Regions from separate parts of the Ensifer soli genome, predicted to be linked through region 1. Evidence: predicted binding sites of a transcription regulator. Region 1 holds the regulator's gene; each other region holds the start of a gene.
The links. The regulator PhoB, encoded in region 1, activates phosphate uptake and scavenging genes when phosphate is short. The targets are predictions, from matches to a motif close to TGTCATNNANCTGTCAT.
Positions count from the first base shown of each region.

Region 2: a site for PhoB is predicted at 1,302-1,318, ahead of ACEVQ6_RS09855 (DUF2794 domain-containing protein). Genes of this name have one in related genera too.
Region 3: a site for PhoB is predicted at 1,671-1,687, ahead of ACEVQ6_RS00530 (esterase-like activity of phytase family protein). Genes of this name have one in related genera too.

Region 1 is NZ_JBHFEI010000001.1:351,640-355,984, forward strand. Features, by position in the region: gene argF (ornithine carbamoyltransferase) at 1-379, opposite strand, end outside; gene ACEVQ6_RS01560 (aspartate aminotransferase family protein) at 422-1,621, opposite strand; gene ACEVQ6_RS01565 (GcrA family cell cycle regulator) at 2,059-2,595, shown strand; gene phoB (phosphate regulon transcriptional regulator PhoB) at 2,701-3,384, opposite strand; gene phoU (phosphate signaling complex protein PhoU) at 3,536-4,246, opposite strand; gene pstB (phosphate ABC transporter ATP-binding protein PstB) at 4,275-4,345, opposite strand, start outside.
Region 2 is NZ_JBHFEI010000005.1:218,604-222,948, reverse strand. Features, by position in the region: gene rlmN (23S rRNA (adenine(2503)-C(2))-methyltransferase RlmN) at 1-138, opposite strand, end outside; gene ACEVQ6_RS09860 (DUF1223 domain-containing protein) at 562-1,254, shown strand; gene ACEVQ6_RS09855 (DUF2794 domain-containing protein) at 1,367-1,759, shown strand; gene ACEVQ6_RS09850 (Bax inhibitor-1/YccA family protein) at 1,830-2,564, opposite strand; gene ACEVQ6_RS09845 (ABC transporter permease) at 2,776-4,345, opposite strand, start outside.
Region 3 is NZ_JBHFEI010000001.1:128,161-132,505, forward strand. Features, by position in the region: gene ACEVQ6_RS00515 (NAD(P)/FAD-dependent oxidoreductase) at 1-325, opposite strand, end outside; gene ACEVQ6_RS00520 (GFA family protein) at 430-834, opposite strand; gene ACEVQ6_RS00525 (glutathione binding-like protein) at 865-1,572, opposite strand; gene ACEVQ6_RS00530 (esterase-like activity of phytase family protein) at 1,758-3,113, shown strand; gene hisG (ATP phosphoribosyltransferase) at 3,156-3,851, opposite strand; gene ACEVQ6_RS00540 (ATP phosphoribosyltransferase regulatory subunit) at 3,848-4,345, opposite strand, start outside.

The DNA.
Region 1 (4,345 bases):
GCCCGTTGATGACCGGTACGGTCGCGTGCTCGGCAAGCTCCAGCAGGCGGTTGTGGTCGGTGGTGCGGATCATGATCGCATCGACATAGCGCGACAGCACCTTGGCCGTGTCGCCGATCGTCTCGGCGCGGCCGAGCTGCATCTCGGTGCCGGAGAGGAACAGCGTCTCGCCGCCGAGCTGGCGCATGCCGACATCGAAGGAGACGCGGGTGCGGGTCGACGGCTTCTCGAAGATCATCGCCAGCATCTTGCCGGAAAGCGGCTTGTCGTCGGTGCCCGCCTTGGTCGCCACCTTGCGCAGCTTGGCGTCGTCGATGATGACGCGCAGGTCGCCGGCCGTCATTGCCGAGAGATCGAGAAAATGCCTGGTGCCGGCCATGTCCGTCTGTCCCTGTCCTTAGCTGTCGTCGCCTTCCGCCGGTCAGGCGGTCTTCCGTTCCGTCGCGGCCGTGATCCGTTCCGCCGCCCGCTCGAGACGCGCCAGCCCCTCGCGCGCCTCCTGCGCCGTCGTCGTCAGCGGCGGCAGCAGGCGCAGCACGTTGTCGCCCGCCGGCACCGCCAGCATATGCTCCGCCCGCACGGCCTTCAGGAACTCCGCCGGCGGAATGCGGGTCTTGACGCCGAGCATCAGCCCCTCGCCGCGGATCTCCTCGACCAGGTCCGGGTAGCGGTCCTTCAGCGAGGCGAGCCCCTGGCGGAAGACCAGCGCCACGTCGCGGACATGCTCGAGGAAGCCATCGGCCAGCACGACGTCGAGGACGGCATTGCCGACGGCCATCGCAAGCGGATTGCCGCCATAGGTCGTGCCATGGGTGCCGACGACCATGCCGGCGGCGGCCTCCGCCGTCGCGAGGCAGGCGCCGAAGGGAAAGCCGCCGCCGATGCCCTTGGCGACCGCCATGATGTCCGGCGTGATGCCGGCCCATTCATGGGCGAAGAGCTTGCCGGTGCGGCCGACGCCGCACTGGACCTCGTCGAGGATCAGGAGCAGGCCGTATTCGTCGCAGAGCGCCCGCAGTTCCTGGAGAAACGCGTTCGGCACCGGCCGGATGCCGCCCTCGCCCTGCACCGGCTCGATCAGGATCGCCGCGGTCTCCTCGGTGATCGCATCCTTGACCGCCTGCATGTCGCCGAAGGGTACCTGCAGGAAGCCCGGCACCTTGGGGCCGAAGCCCTCGAGATACTTCGCCTGCCCGCCGGCGGCGATCGTCGCCAGCGTGCGGCCGTGGAAGGCGCCCTCGAAGGTGATGACGTGGAACTTTTCCGGATGGCCCTTGGCGAAATGAAAGCGGCGCGCCGTCTTGATCGCGCATTCCAGCGCCTCGGCGCCGGAATTGGTGAAGAAGACCTTGTCGGCGAAGGTCACCTGGGTCAGCCGGCGGCCGAGCGTCTCCTGCCCGGGCACCTCGTAGAGATTGGAGAGGTGCCAGAGCTTGTCGGCCTGCCCCTTCAGGGCCGCGACCAGATGGGGATGGGAGTGGCCGAGCGAGCTGACGGCGATGCCGGCGGCGAAATCGAGGTAGCGCGTCCCGTCCTCGGCGATCAGCCAGACGCCGTCGCCGCGCTCGAAACGCAGCGGTGCGCGGGCATAGGTGTCGTAAAGCGGCGTGGCGTCGGCCATCTCGCGTCTCCCTCGATCGCTGCGGTGGAATGCCCGCGGATCAGGCGCCGCTGGCCCGAACACCGGCCCGAAAAATCAAAAACCGCCTTTCGGCGGCGCCGCACTATCATCATTTTTAGGCTGTGATGTCAACAAAGCGACGCCGTTTCGCCGCATGCGGGAGGGCGAAAACGCCGATCGATTTTTTTGGCCGGAAGGGCTTGCAAAAATGCCACGGCCTGAAAGCAAGTTGGGGAAAACCCAGATTTCGATTCGCAGCGATTCCATGGACTCTTGCCACGGAGTCCCCGGGCCGGTACCTTAATATCCGATTAAGAGACGCATGCGGCGGACCTAGTCACCGAAACACAAGTTGTCGCGTTGGCGCTCCGCCGGATGGCCGGGGCGGGATGGTTGATTCCATCGATGCCGGCGCCGGGACACGGGAGACGATGATCATGAACTGGACGGACGAGCGGGTCGAGAAGCTGAAGAAGCTGTGGTCGGAGGGGCTCAGCGCCAGCCAGATCGCCGCCCAGCTCGGCGGCGTCAGCCGCAACGCGGTGATCGGCAAGGTGCACCGGCTGAGCCTGCCGGGACGCGCCAAGGCCGGCGGCCCCGCCGCCGCGACACGCAACACCAAGCGCACCACCTCCGCCCCGAAAGCGCCGAACTATGCTGCGACCCGGGTGACGACGCGCACCGTGGTCCACCAGGCCGGCGCGACCATGCTGAAGGAAGAGGTCGAAGTCGCCGAGGAGGTCGTCGAGACGGTGGTGGAAGTGGCGCCGGTCCGCAGCAACGTCGTGGTTCCGATGACCCGCAGCATCGGCCTCACCCAGCTGACCGAGCGCACCTGCAAATGGCCGATCGGCGATCCGCTGAACGAGGAATTCCACTTCTGCGGCAACGACTCGCCCGACAGCTCGCCCTATTGCAGCTTCCATGCCCGCATCGCCTATCAGCCCTCCGCCGAGCGCCGCCGCGCCCGCTGACGGGGCAGGCCGGGACGGACCGGTGCCGATCTCAAAGACGAAAGCGACCGTGACCCTTTCCGGATCACGGTCGCTTTGTTTTACCGTTGCGGAATACGGCGCCCGTCAGCTCTCGAGGGAATAGCCGGCGCCGCGGACCGTGCGGATCACGTCCTGCATGTTGGAGAAATTCAGCGCCTTGCGCAGCCGGCCGACATGGACGTCGACGGTGCGCTCGTCGACATAGATGTCATGCCCCCAGACGCCGTCGAGGAGCTGCGAGCGCGAGAAGACCCGGCCCGGCGAGGTCATCAGGAATTCGAGCAGGCGGAATTCGGTCGGCCCCAGCCGCACCTCGCGCGACTTGCGATGGACGCGGTGCGTCTCGCGGTCGAGCTCGATGTCGCCGCATTTCAGCAGGGTCGACAGGACCTCCGGCTTGGCGCGGCGCAGCATCGCCTTGATCCGCGCCATCAGCTCTGGCGTCGAGAAGGGCTTGACGACATAGTCGTCGGCGCCGGTCGCAAGGCCGCGCACCCGCTCGCTCTCCTCGCCGCGCGCCGTCAGCATGATGATCGGCAGGCGCTCCGTTTCCGGCCGCTGGCGCAATCTCCGGCAGAGCTCGATGCCGGACACGCCGGGCAGCATCCAGTCGAGGACCAGGAGGTCCGGCACGCGCTCCTGCAGCCGGATCTCCGCCTCGTCGCCGCGATGGATCGTGTCGACCTCGAAGCCCTCGGCCTCGAGATTGTAGCGCAGGAGCACGCTCAGCGCCTCCTCGTCCTCGACAACGGCAATTCTCGGATTCATGGGGTCTGTTGCTCCCTGGCATGAGGCCCGCGGTCGGCGGGTCGCGGGACGGAAAACGTCCTCCCGCCGCAGCCGACGGAGACCGGCGGGCGAGCCCGCCGGGAAACCGTCCGGTCCGTTCTCCCGCGCGATGCGCGCGCGGCCGCGTTCCTCAGCCGGCGATGGCGCCGAGCGAGGCGGTGGTGTCGTCCTTCGGGCGCTCGCCCTCCGGCTGGGCGCCGGTCGCCATGTAATAGATCGTCTCGGCGATGTTGGTCGCGTGGTCGCCGATGCGCTCGATGTTCTTGGCGCAGAACAGGAGATGGGTGCAGGGCGTGATGTTGCGCGGGTCTTCCATCATGTAGGTGAGCAGCTCGCGGAACAGCGACGTATAGATCGCGTCGATCTCGTCGTCGCGCTCGCGGATGCTCTTCGCCTTCTCGGGAAGCCGCGAGGCGTAGACGTCGAGCACCTCCTTCAGCTGGGTCAGCGCCAGTTCGGCGAGATGCTCGAGGCCGCGGGCGAGCTGGCGCGGCACGCCGGAACCGGCGACCGAGGTCACGCGCTTGGCCGTGTTCTTGGCGAGGTCGCCGACGCGCTCGAGATCGGCGGCGATGCGGATCGACCCCATGATCTCGCGCAGGTCGCTCGCCATCGGCTGGCGCTTGGCGATGGTGACGATCGCCTTCTCGTTGATCTGGCGCTCGGCGTCGTCGAGGATGACGTCGTCGGAGATCACCTTCTGGGCGAGGCCGGTGTCCGAATGCACGAGCGCGCGGACGGATTCGGCCACCATCTGCTCGGAAATCCCGCCCATCTCGGAAATGCGGCGGGAGAGATACTTCAGTTCGTCGTCATAGGCGGAGACGATATGCGATGCCATGGTCGTGTTCCTTGAACGGGGGCGCGGATCAGCCGAACCGGCCCATGATGTAATCCTGGGTGCGCTGGTCGTCAGGATTGGTGAACATCTTGTCGGTGT
Region 2 (4,345 bases), on a different contig from region 1:
CACCTGCTTCTGCGGCACGCCGCGTTCGGCGAGCGCGTCCCCCATCGCCTCGCGCGAGAGGCCGACCAGCGTCGGCTTTTCGAGGGCCGCCGCCGGACGGCGGAGCGGAGGGGCGGCAACGGCTTCACTGCGGGGCATATCGATGGCGGCCATGGCGGCGATCTATCCTGGCGTGGTCAAGGGTGCGGACGAGGACCGGCGCGCGCGGCCGGAAAGCCGGATGCGGAAGGGCCGGGCGACAACCGTTGCGGATCGTCCGGTCAGGCGCCTCCTGACAGCAATTCGGGATCCCGCGTCCATGGCAGGGCGCATAGCACGGATTCTTTACCGCGTCACCCTCATGCTCGCCTTATCGTCCGCGATCCTCACTCCCCCGCGACCCTCACTCCAACGTGACTTCCTGTTGAAGGTCGGCGGGCGTATGTACGGCGGGCCTCCTGCCGGCCGTGCGCGCCGGACCGACGTTGAACCATGGAATTCGCGATGCCCCCGACCCTCCGCCTCCGCCGCGCCGTCCTGAGTTCGGGCCTGGGCCTTGCCCTTGGCCTGTGCCTGGCCGCCATGCCGGCCGGCGCCGGGGAGGCGGCCAGACCGGCCGGCGTGGTCGAGCTCTTCACCAGCCAGGGCTGCGCCTCCTGTCCGCCGGCCGATGCGGCGCTGAAGACGCTGATCGACGAGGGCAGCGTCGTGGCGCTCGCCTATCACGTGGATTACTGGAATTATCTCGGCTGGAAGGACACGCTCGCCTCCAAGGAGAACACCAGCCGGCAATATGCCTATGCCAAGATGTTCGGCAAGAACGGCGTTTACACGCCGCAGGCCGTGCTGAACGGCCGCGACCATGTCAACGGCGCCGATCTTGCCGGGATCCGCAAGAAGATCGCCGGCCTCACGGCGCTCGGCAAGGGCATGCAGGTGCCGGTCTCCGCCGAGATCCGCGACGACGAGATCACGATCTCGATCGGCGCTGGCAGCGGCAAGGCGAATGTCGTGGCGGTCTATTTCGACCGGCGGCAGACGGTCGACGTCGAACGGGGCGAGAACAGCGGCAGCCGCATGTCCTACTGGCACGCCGTGCGCGCCGTCGAGACGATCGGCATGTGGGACGGAAAGCCCGCGACCTACGTGCTGCCCGCCTCCGTGCTCGCCGGCGAGAAGGGCGAGGGCTGCGCCATCCTGCTGCAAAAGATGAAGAACGCCGAAACGCCGGGCCCGATCCTCGGCGCGACGACGGTGATGGCCTCGCGCCGATAGGCCGCCCCTGCCGCCGCATCTTGCATTTCGGCGGTTGTCAGGCACACTGTCATCCGCCCGTCATCATCGGTTTGCGTCGGCGGGATCGTGCAGGGAGCATGCCGGAGCCGAGATGAACGACCAGCCGGATCCACCGTCTTTCGAGAGCCAGATGCATGGCGGCGCCGATGTCGTCGACCTTCGGGACTATCGCAACACCCGCGTCGCCCTGCCGGTCACCTTCCACCGGCGCGAGCTCGACCAGATCCTCTGGATCTACGGCCGCATGGTCGGCGAAGGCGAATGGCGCGACTATGCGATCGACCATCTCGCCGACAGGGCGGTGTTTTCCGTCTTCAAGCGCGCCGGCGAACTGCCGCTCTACCGCATCGAGAAGAACCCCAAGCTCGCCGCCAAGCAGGGCGCCTTCAGCGTGGCGAACACCGCCGGCATGATCCTAAAGCGTGGCCATGACCTGAAGCAGGTGCTGAAGGTGTTCGACAAGTCGCTGCGGCTGATCGACTGACCGAAATTCAAACGGCGCGCATGAAAAAAGGCGGCCAAGGCCGCCTTTCTCTTATGCGTCCGCTTGCCTGTCAGTTGCGGTTGCCGAGGAAGCGCAGCAGGAACAGGAAGAGGTTGATGAAGTCGAGGTAGAGCGTCAGCGCGCCCATGATCGCCTTGCGGCCGGCCATCTCGTCGCCGTCGGCCTCGACATACATTTCCTTGATCTTCTGCGTGTCCCAGGCGGTCAGGCCGGCGAAGACGACGACGCCGATGGCCGAGATGGCGAAGGCAACCGCCGAGGAGGCGAGGAAGATGTTGACGATCGAGGCGATGATCAGGCCGAAGAGGCCCATCACCAGGAACGAGCCCATCGCCGAGAGATCGCGCTTCGTCGTGTAGCCGAAGAGCGACAGCGCGCCGAAGGAGGCGGCGGTGACGAAGAAGGTCTGGACGATGCTTTCGCCGGTATAGACGAGGAAGATCGACGACAGCGACAGGCCCATCAGGCCCGAATAGATCCAGAAGGTCGTCTGCGCGGCGCCGACGCTCATGCGGTGGATGCGGAAGCTCAGGAAGAAGACAAGCGCCAGCGGCGCCAGCATCACGACGAAGCGCAGCGGCGAGCCGAACAGGAGCTCAGCGAAGGCGGGGTTGTTCACCGCGCCCATATAAGTGGCGTAGGCGGTCACGCCGGTGATGCCGAGCGCCAGCGCCATGTAGTTGTAGACGCGCAGCATATGCGCGCGAAGCCCCTGATCGATGACGGCACCGGCATCTGCACCGGCGGTCCTCATCCGGGTTTGATACTGTCTCGGGTCGGCCATGGTGATCCTCACGTCAGGCGGTTGCTCGATGAGCGCAGGCGCCCTGGGCACCCGCGACGGGCGGCGTCACGCCGTTTCGTCCGTTCTCCGGGAATATGAGGGCGAAAGGGGGCGGACACAAGGCCCGGCTCGGACGCCGGGGAGGCGAATCGGGCCGGACGGCCCGATTTTGAGGCGAAGGTTACCAAGGTTTAAGATTGCCCTGCCGCCTCTAGAGCGTCCGCAGCACCGGCGCCGCCTTCTGGCCGAGGATGCGCCAGGTGCCGACGAGGCCGATGCCGACGGTCATCACCAGAGCGACGACGATCGTCGTCACCGCCACGTCCGGCAGGAAGCGCGACGGCAGCGTCATCACCCTTGCGACGACGAACCAGGCGGAGACGCCGCCGGCAAAGAGCGCGAAGACGGCGGTCGCAAGCCCGAGGATGGCGTATTCGTAGCTGAAGGCGCGGATCAGCGTCGAACGGGTCGCGCCCAGCGTCTTCATCACCACGGCATCGTGGACGCGGGCGCGATTGCCGGCGGCAAGGGCGCCGGCGAGCACCAGCACCGAGGCGGCGAGCGCCACGGCGGCGGCGGCGCGGATCGCGGTCGCGAGCTGGCCGAGCAGTTCGTTGACGATGTCGAGCGCGTCCTTCACCCGGACGCTGGTGATCGTCGGGAAGGTGTTGGTGATCCGCCTCAGCGCCGCCGCCTCCATCTCGGGCGTCGCCGCCGGATCGATGACGGTGGCGAGCCAGGCATGCGGCGCGCCGGCGAAGGTGTTGGGCGAGAACACCATGACGAAGTTGATCGACAGCGATTCCCACTCGACCTTGCGGAAATTGGCGATCTTCGCCGTGATGTTGCGGCCGAGCACGTTGACGGTGACGGTATCGCCGAGCTTCAGGCCGAGCTCGCCGGCCTCCTCCGCCGAAAACGAGACGAGCGGCTCGCCGGTATAGTCCGCGCCCCACCACTGGCCTTCCGTCAGGACGGAGCCTTCCGGCAGGTTGCGGGCATAGGTGATGCCGCGATCGCCGCGCAGCACCCACTGGCCGGAGGGCGGCACGTCCCTCTTCGCGACATCCTCGCCGTTGAAGGCGAGGATGCGGCCGCGCAGCATCGGCACCTCGATCACCTTGCCGCCGGGCAAGGTCTCGTTCAGCACGGCGCGAAACCCCTCGATCTCGCTGCCCTGGATGTCGACGAAGAAGAAGTTCGGCGCGCGCTCGGCCATGTTGCCGGTCAGTTCGCGCCGGAGGTTGCCGTCGATCAGCGCCAGCGTGACGAGGAGGGCGAGGCCGAGGCCGAGCGACAGCACCACCGAAGGGGTGAGCGCGCCCGGCCGATGGATGTTGCCGACCGCCAGCCTCAGTGCCGGGGAGGAGAGGCGCGGACTGCGCCTGGCGAGCGCCGTGATCAGCATCGACACGCCGCGCAGCAGGATGAAGGCGAAGGCGATGGCGGCGAGGAAGATCATCGAGATCTGCCGGTCATAAGCGGTGGCGATGGCAAGCCCGGCGATCGCCGCGAGGCAGAGGCCCGCCGCCGCGAGGAAGCGCCAGTTCGGCCATCGCGCCGCGTCGAAGCCCTGCTGGCGGATCAGCGCCGTCGCCGGCACCCGCCTTGCGCGGCCGAGCGGGGCGATGGCGAAGGCGAGCGCCGTCAGCAGGCCGAAGACGGCGGCGAGCAGGAGCGCGCCGGGGAAGATCTCGAAGCCCGTCGAGACCGGCAGCACGCCGGCGAGGAACTGGGCGGCGACATAGGGGATCAGCATGCCGGCGACGAGGCCGATCACG
Region 3 (4,345 bases), 220 kb from region 1:
CGGTGGCAAGCACGAGGGCGTCGTAATCGAGCAAGGCGCCGTCCGACAGCTGCACGCTCCGGCGATCCCGGTCGATCGCCGTGACGCTGGTCGACAGGCGCAGGTCGATCCGGTTGTCGTCGTACCAGGCGTGCGGCCGGTAGGTCAGCCGGTCGAGCGGAAGTTCGCCGGTCAGGTATTTCTTGGACAGCGGCGGCCGCTGGTAGGGCAGGCTCGCCTCGTCGGCGACAAGCGTGACCGGCCGCATGTCCTTCAGCGCGCGCAGTTTCGCCGCAAGCGCGAAGCCCGCCTGCCCTCCTCCGACGATCACCAGCCGATTGTCCATTCGCCCCTGCCCCTTCCTTCGGCCCCGGCCGGCATGGCCGGCCCATTTTTGCTGTCTTAGCCGATTATTTCGCATCGCGTGCCGCGCATTTGCGGCGAATGCGGTCAATCTCCGTCGCTTGCGGGCAGACTGCCGATCGTGCCGAGCCAGGGCACGGCGGAGCGGCACCAGATTGCCCCGCGCGGCACCAGCATCGCCCGCTCCTCGATCGCGCCCCAGCGGATCCCACAGTCGTCGGCCTCGTCTCCCTCGCCGGCGGTGAACAGCGGCGCGCCGCAATCGCCGCAGAAATACTGGCGGCGGCCGCGGCCGTTGTCGCCGACCTTGCGATAGAGCTTCGGCGTACCGCCGGTCAACCGGAGCGCGGCGCGCGGCACGAGCGCCGTCACCCGGAAGGGCGATCCCGTCAGCGACTGGCAATCGGTGCAATGGCAGACGCCGACCGCCTCCGGGTCGACCTCGGCCGAAAAGGTCACGCGGCCACAATGGCACCGGCCATTCACGCGCATCAGCGGGATCTCCCTTTCAAAACCGTATCGTCAGTCCCGCTTCGGGATTTCCATGCCGCGTTGTGCGGCCGGGCGCGCAAGACCGCGATCGACCCAGGCCATGACGTTCGGGAAGCGGGAATATTCCAGCACGTCGGCTCCGCCGTAGAATTTGCGCGCACCCTCGATCCAGGGATAGGTGGCGATGTCGGCGATCGTGTAGTCGTCGCCCATCAGCCATTGCCGGCCTTCGAGGCGCCCCTCCAGCACGCCAAGAAGACGCTTCGCCTCGTCGCGGTAACGCTCCATCGGATAGGAATTGTTGGCGACCTTGTCGGCGGCGAATTTGAAGAAATGCCCGAACTGGCCGAACATCGGCCCGACGCCGCCCATCTGGAACATCACCCAAGCGAGCGTCTCGTAGCGGCCGGACGCGCTCTTCGGCAGGAGTTTCCCCGTTTTTTCCGCGAGATAGACCAGGATCGCGCCGGATTCGAAGAGCCCGATCGGCGCCCCGTCCGGTCCGCTCGGATCGATGATCGCCGGGATGCGGCCATTCGGATTGAGCGAGACGAATTCCGGCGATTTCTGGTCGTTGGTGCCGAACGAGATCAGATGCGCCTCGTAGGGCAGTTCCAGTTCCTCCAGCGCGATCGACACCTTCACGCCGTTCGGCGTCGGCAGCGAATAGAGCTGGATGACGTCCGGGTTCTTTGCCGGCCAGCGGGCGGTGATCGGGAATGCGGAGAGATCGGCCATCGGAGCGGTCCTTGGGAGGGAGAGGCGGGAGGCCCGATATAGGCGCGGGCGAAAGCCGGAACAAGGGAGCGGGCCGACCGCCCGGCCCCTCATCCAGACGTCACCGAAGTGTCAACCTTCCATCACCCGGACGTCACGCAGCCCGCCTATCCGGTGGCCATCCGCAGCAACGAAAGGATAGCACCATGAGGAAGACCCTGCTGGCGTCCGCAGCCCTCCTTACCCTTCTCCCCGCTTTCGCGCAGGCCGGAGAGACGGAATTTCCGGCAAAGCTCGTGCGGCACGCGATCCTTCCGGCCAATACGATCATCGCCGCGCCGGCCGACGCAGCCGAACACCTGAAGACGTCGGGAAAATTCACCACACCGGACCGCACGCGCGCCGAGGGCCTCGGCACCGTCGTCGGCAAGGACGGCGTGCGCGAGACCGATCTGTCGCTCCCCTTCGACGGCCAGCCGATGCAGGGCTTTTCCGGCATCAAGGCGATGGCGGACGGCACGTTCTGGACGCTTTCCGACAATGGCTTCGGCTCGAAGGCCAATTCGAGCGACGCGATGCTGATGCTGCACCACATCCGTTTCGACTGGGAGAACGGCACGGTCGAAGCGGTCGAGACGGTCTTCCTCTCCGATCCCGACCGCAAGGCTCCCTTCCCGATCGTCATGGAAGGGGCGGAGAAGCGCTATCTGACCGGCGCGGATTTCGACGTCGAATCGATCCAGCCGGTCGCGGACGGCTTCTGGATCGGCGAGGAGTTTGGCCCTTACCTGTTGAAATTCACCCGTGACGGCACGCTGACCGACGTGATCGCGACGAAGGCCGGCGAGATCGAGGTCAAGTCCCCCGACAATCCGACCCTCGTCGTCCCCGCCAACCCGACGGCGAAAATTCCCGCCTTCAACCTGAAGCGCTCCGGTGGTTATGAAGGCCTCGCCTTGTCGATGGACGGGACGAAACTCTACGGCATGCTCGAAGGCCCGCTCTACGGGCAAGACGGCTCCGTCGAGAAAGACGGCGAGCTGACGGCGCTGCGCGTCATCGAATTCGATATCGCTTCCAAGGCCTGGACCGGCCGCACCTGGCTCTATCCGCTCTCGGCCGGCGGCGAGGCGATCGGCGACTTCAACATGCTCGACGCGACCACCGCCCTCGTCATCGAGCGCGACAACGGCGCCGGCCGCGCGCCGGTCTGCGCCGATCCGAAGGCACCGGCCCCGGACTGCTTCCAGGCGGAAGCGAAGCACAAGCGCGTCTACAAGATCGAGATGACCGAGGAGAACGGCGGCAAAGCCGTGCGCAAGGTCGGCTATATCGACCTGATGACGATCGCCGATCCCGACAAGCGCAAGCGCCAGGGCGGCGGCGAAGGTTTTTACGACATGCCCTTCGTCACCATCGAGAATGTCGACCGCGTCGATGAAACACACATCGTCGTCGGCAACGACAACAACCTGCCCTTCTCGGCCGGCCGCGCGTTGCACAAGACCGACGACAACGAGTTCGTGCTGCTCGACGTCGCCGATTTCCTCGCGGCGAAGTAACTGGTGAACGGAGGCGTCCGGTTCCGCCGGGCGCCTTTTTCGTCAGAGAACGGCGCGGACGCGCCGGACGATCTCCGCGATTTTAGGGTCGTCGTCGTGCGAGGCCTTGCGGGCGCGCACGAGGCAGGCCTCGGAGCGCAGGATGACGCCGTCCGAGAGGATCTTCAGGTGGTTGGCGACGAGCGTCGAGCCGGTCGAGGTGATGTCGACGATGATGTCGGCCGAGCCCGAGGCGGGTGCGCCTTCCGTCGCGCCGAGGCTTTCGACGATACGGTAGAGCTGGATGCCGTGGCTGCCGGAGAAGAAGGCCTGCGTCAGCCGCCAGTATTTCGTCGCGATCGACAGGCGCCGGCCGTGGCGGGCGCGGAAATCGGCGGCGACGTCGCCGAGATCGGCCATCGTCTCGACGTCGAGCCAGATGTCGGGCACGGCGACGACGACGTCGGCATGGCCGAAGCCGAGCCTTGCGCAGATCTCGACGCGGGCCTCGGCGTCCGCCAGCCCCTCGCGCACCAGATCCTCGCCGGTCACGCCGAAATCGACGGTGCCGTTGCCGATCTCGCGGGCGATCTCCGAGGCCGAGAGATAGGCGATCTCGACGCCCTCCTCGCCCTCGACGCGGCCACGATAGGACCGGCCGTTGCCGATGCCGGTGATCTTCAGCCCGGCGCGCTCGAAGACGGCGGAGGCGTCCTCCTTCATGCGCCCCTTGGACGGCAGGCCGATGGTGACGGTCATGCGCGCCCCCTCAATGCGTCGATCCGGTCGAGCCAGAGCGAGAAGCCGACCGCCGGAATGCGGGTCCTCGCGCCGAGCAGCGTCATCAGCCGGTCGAAGCGGCCGCCGCCGGCGAGCACCGCCGTTTCGCCATGGGCGACCACCTCGAAGACGAGGCCGGTATAATAGTCGAGCGGACGGCCGAAGGCGGCGCGATAGGCGATCGGCGCCGTGCCGACGCCCGCCCGGCCGAGTGCTGCGACGCGCGCGTCGAAGAGCGACAGCGCCCCGTCGAGCCTCAGCCCCGAGGTTTCCGCGAAACGGAACAGCACGGCCGGCGCCTCGGAAAGCGGCACGTCGATCGAGAGGAATTCGCGCAGGATCGACAGCGTGCGGCCGTCGAGCGCGATGCGGGCGAGCGAAAGCTTGTCGCGCAGCCGCCTTGCGATGTCGGCCGGGCTGCGGCTCGCATTGGTGGAATAGCCGGTCTCCTCCATCCGCCCGTCGATCCAGCG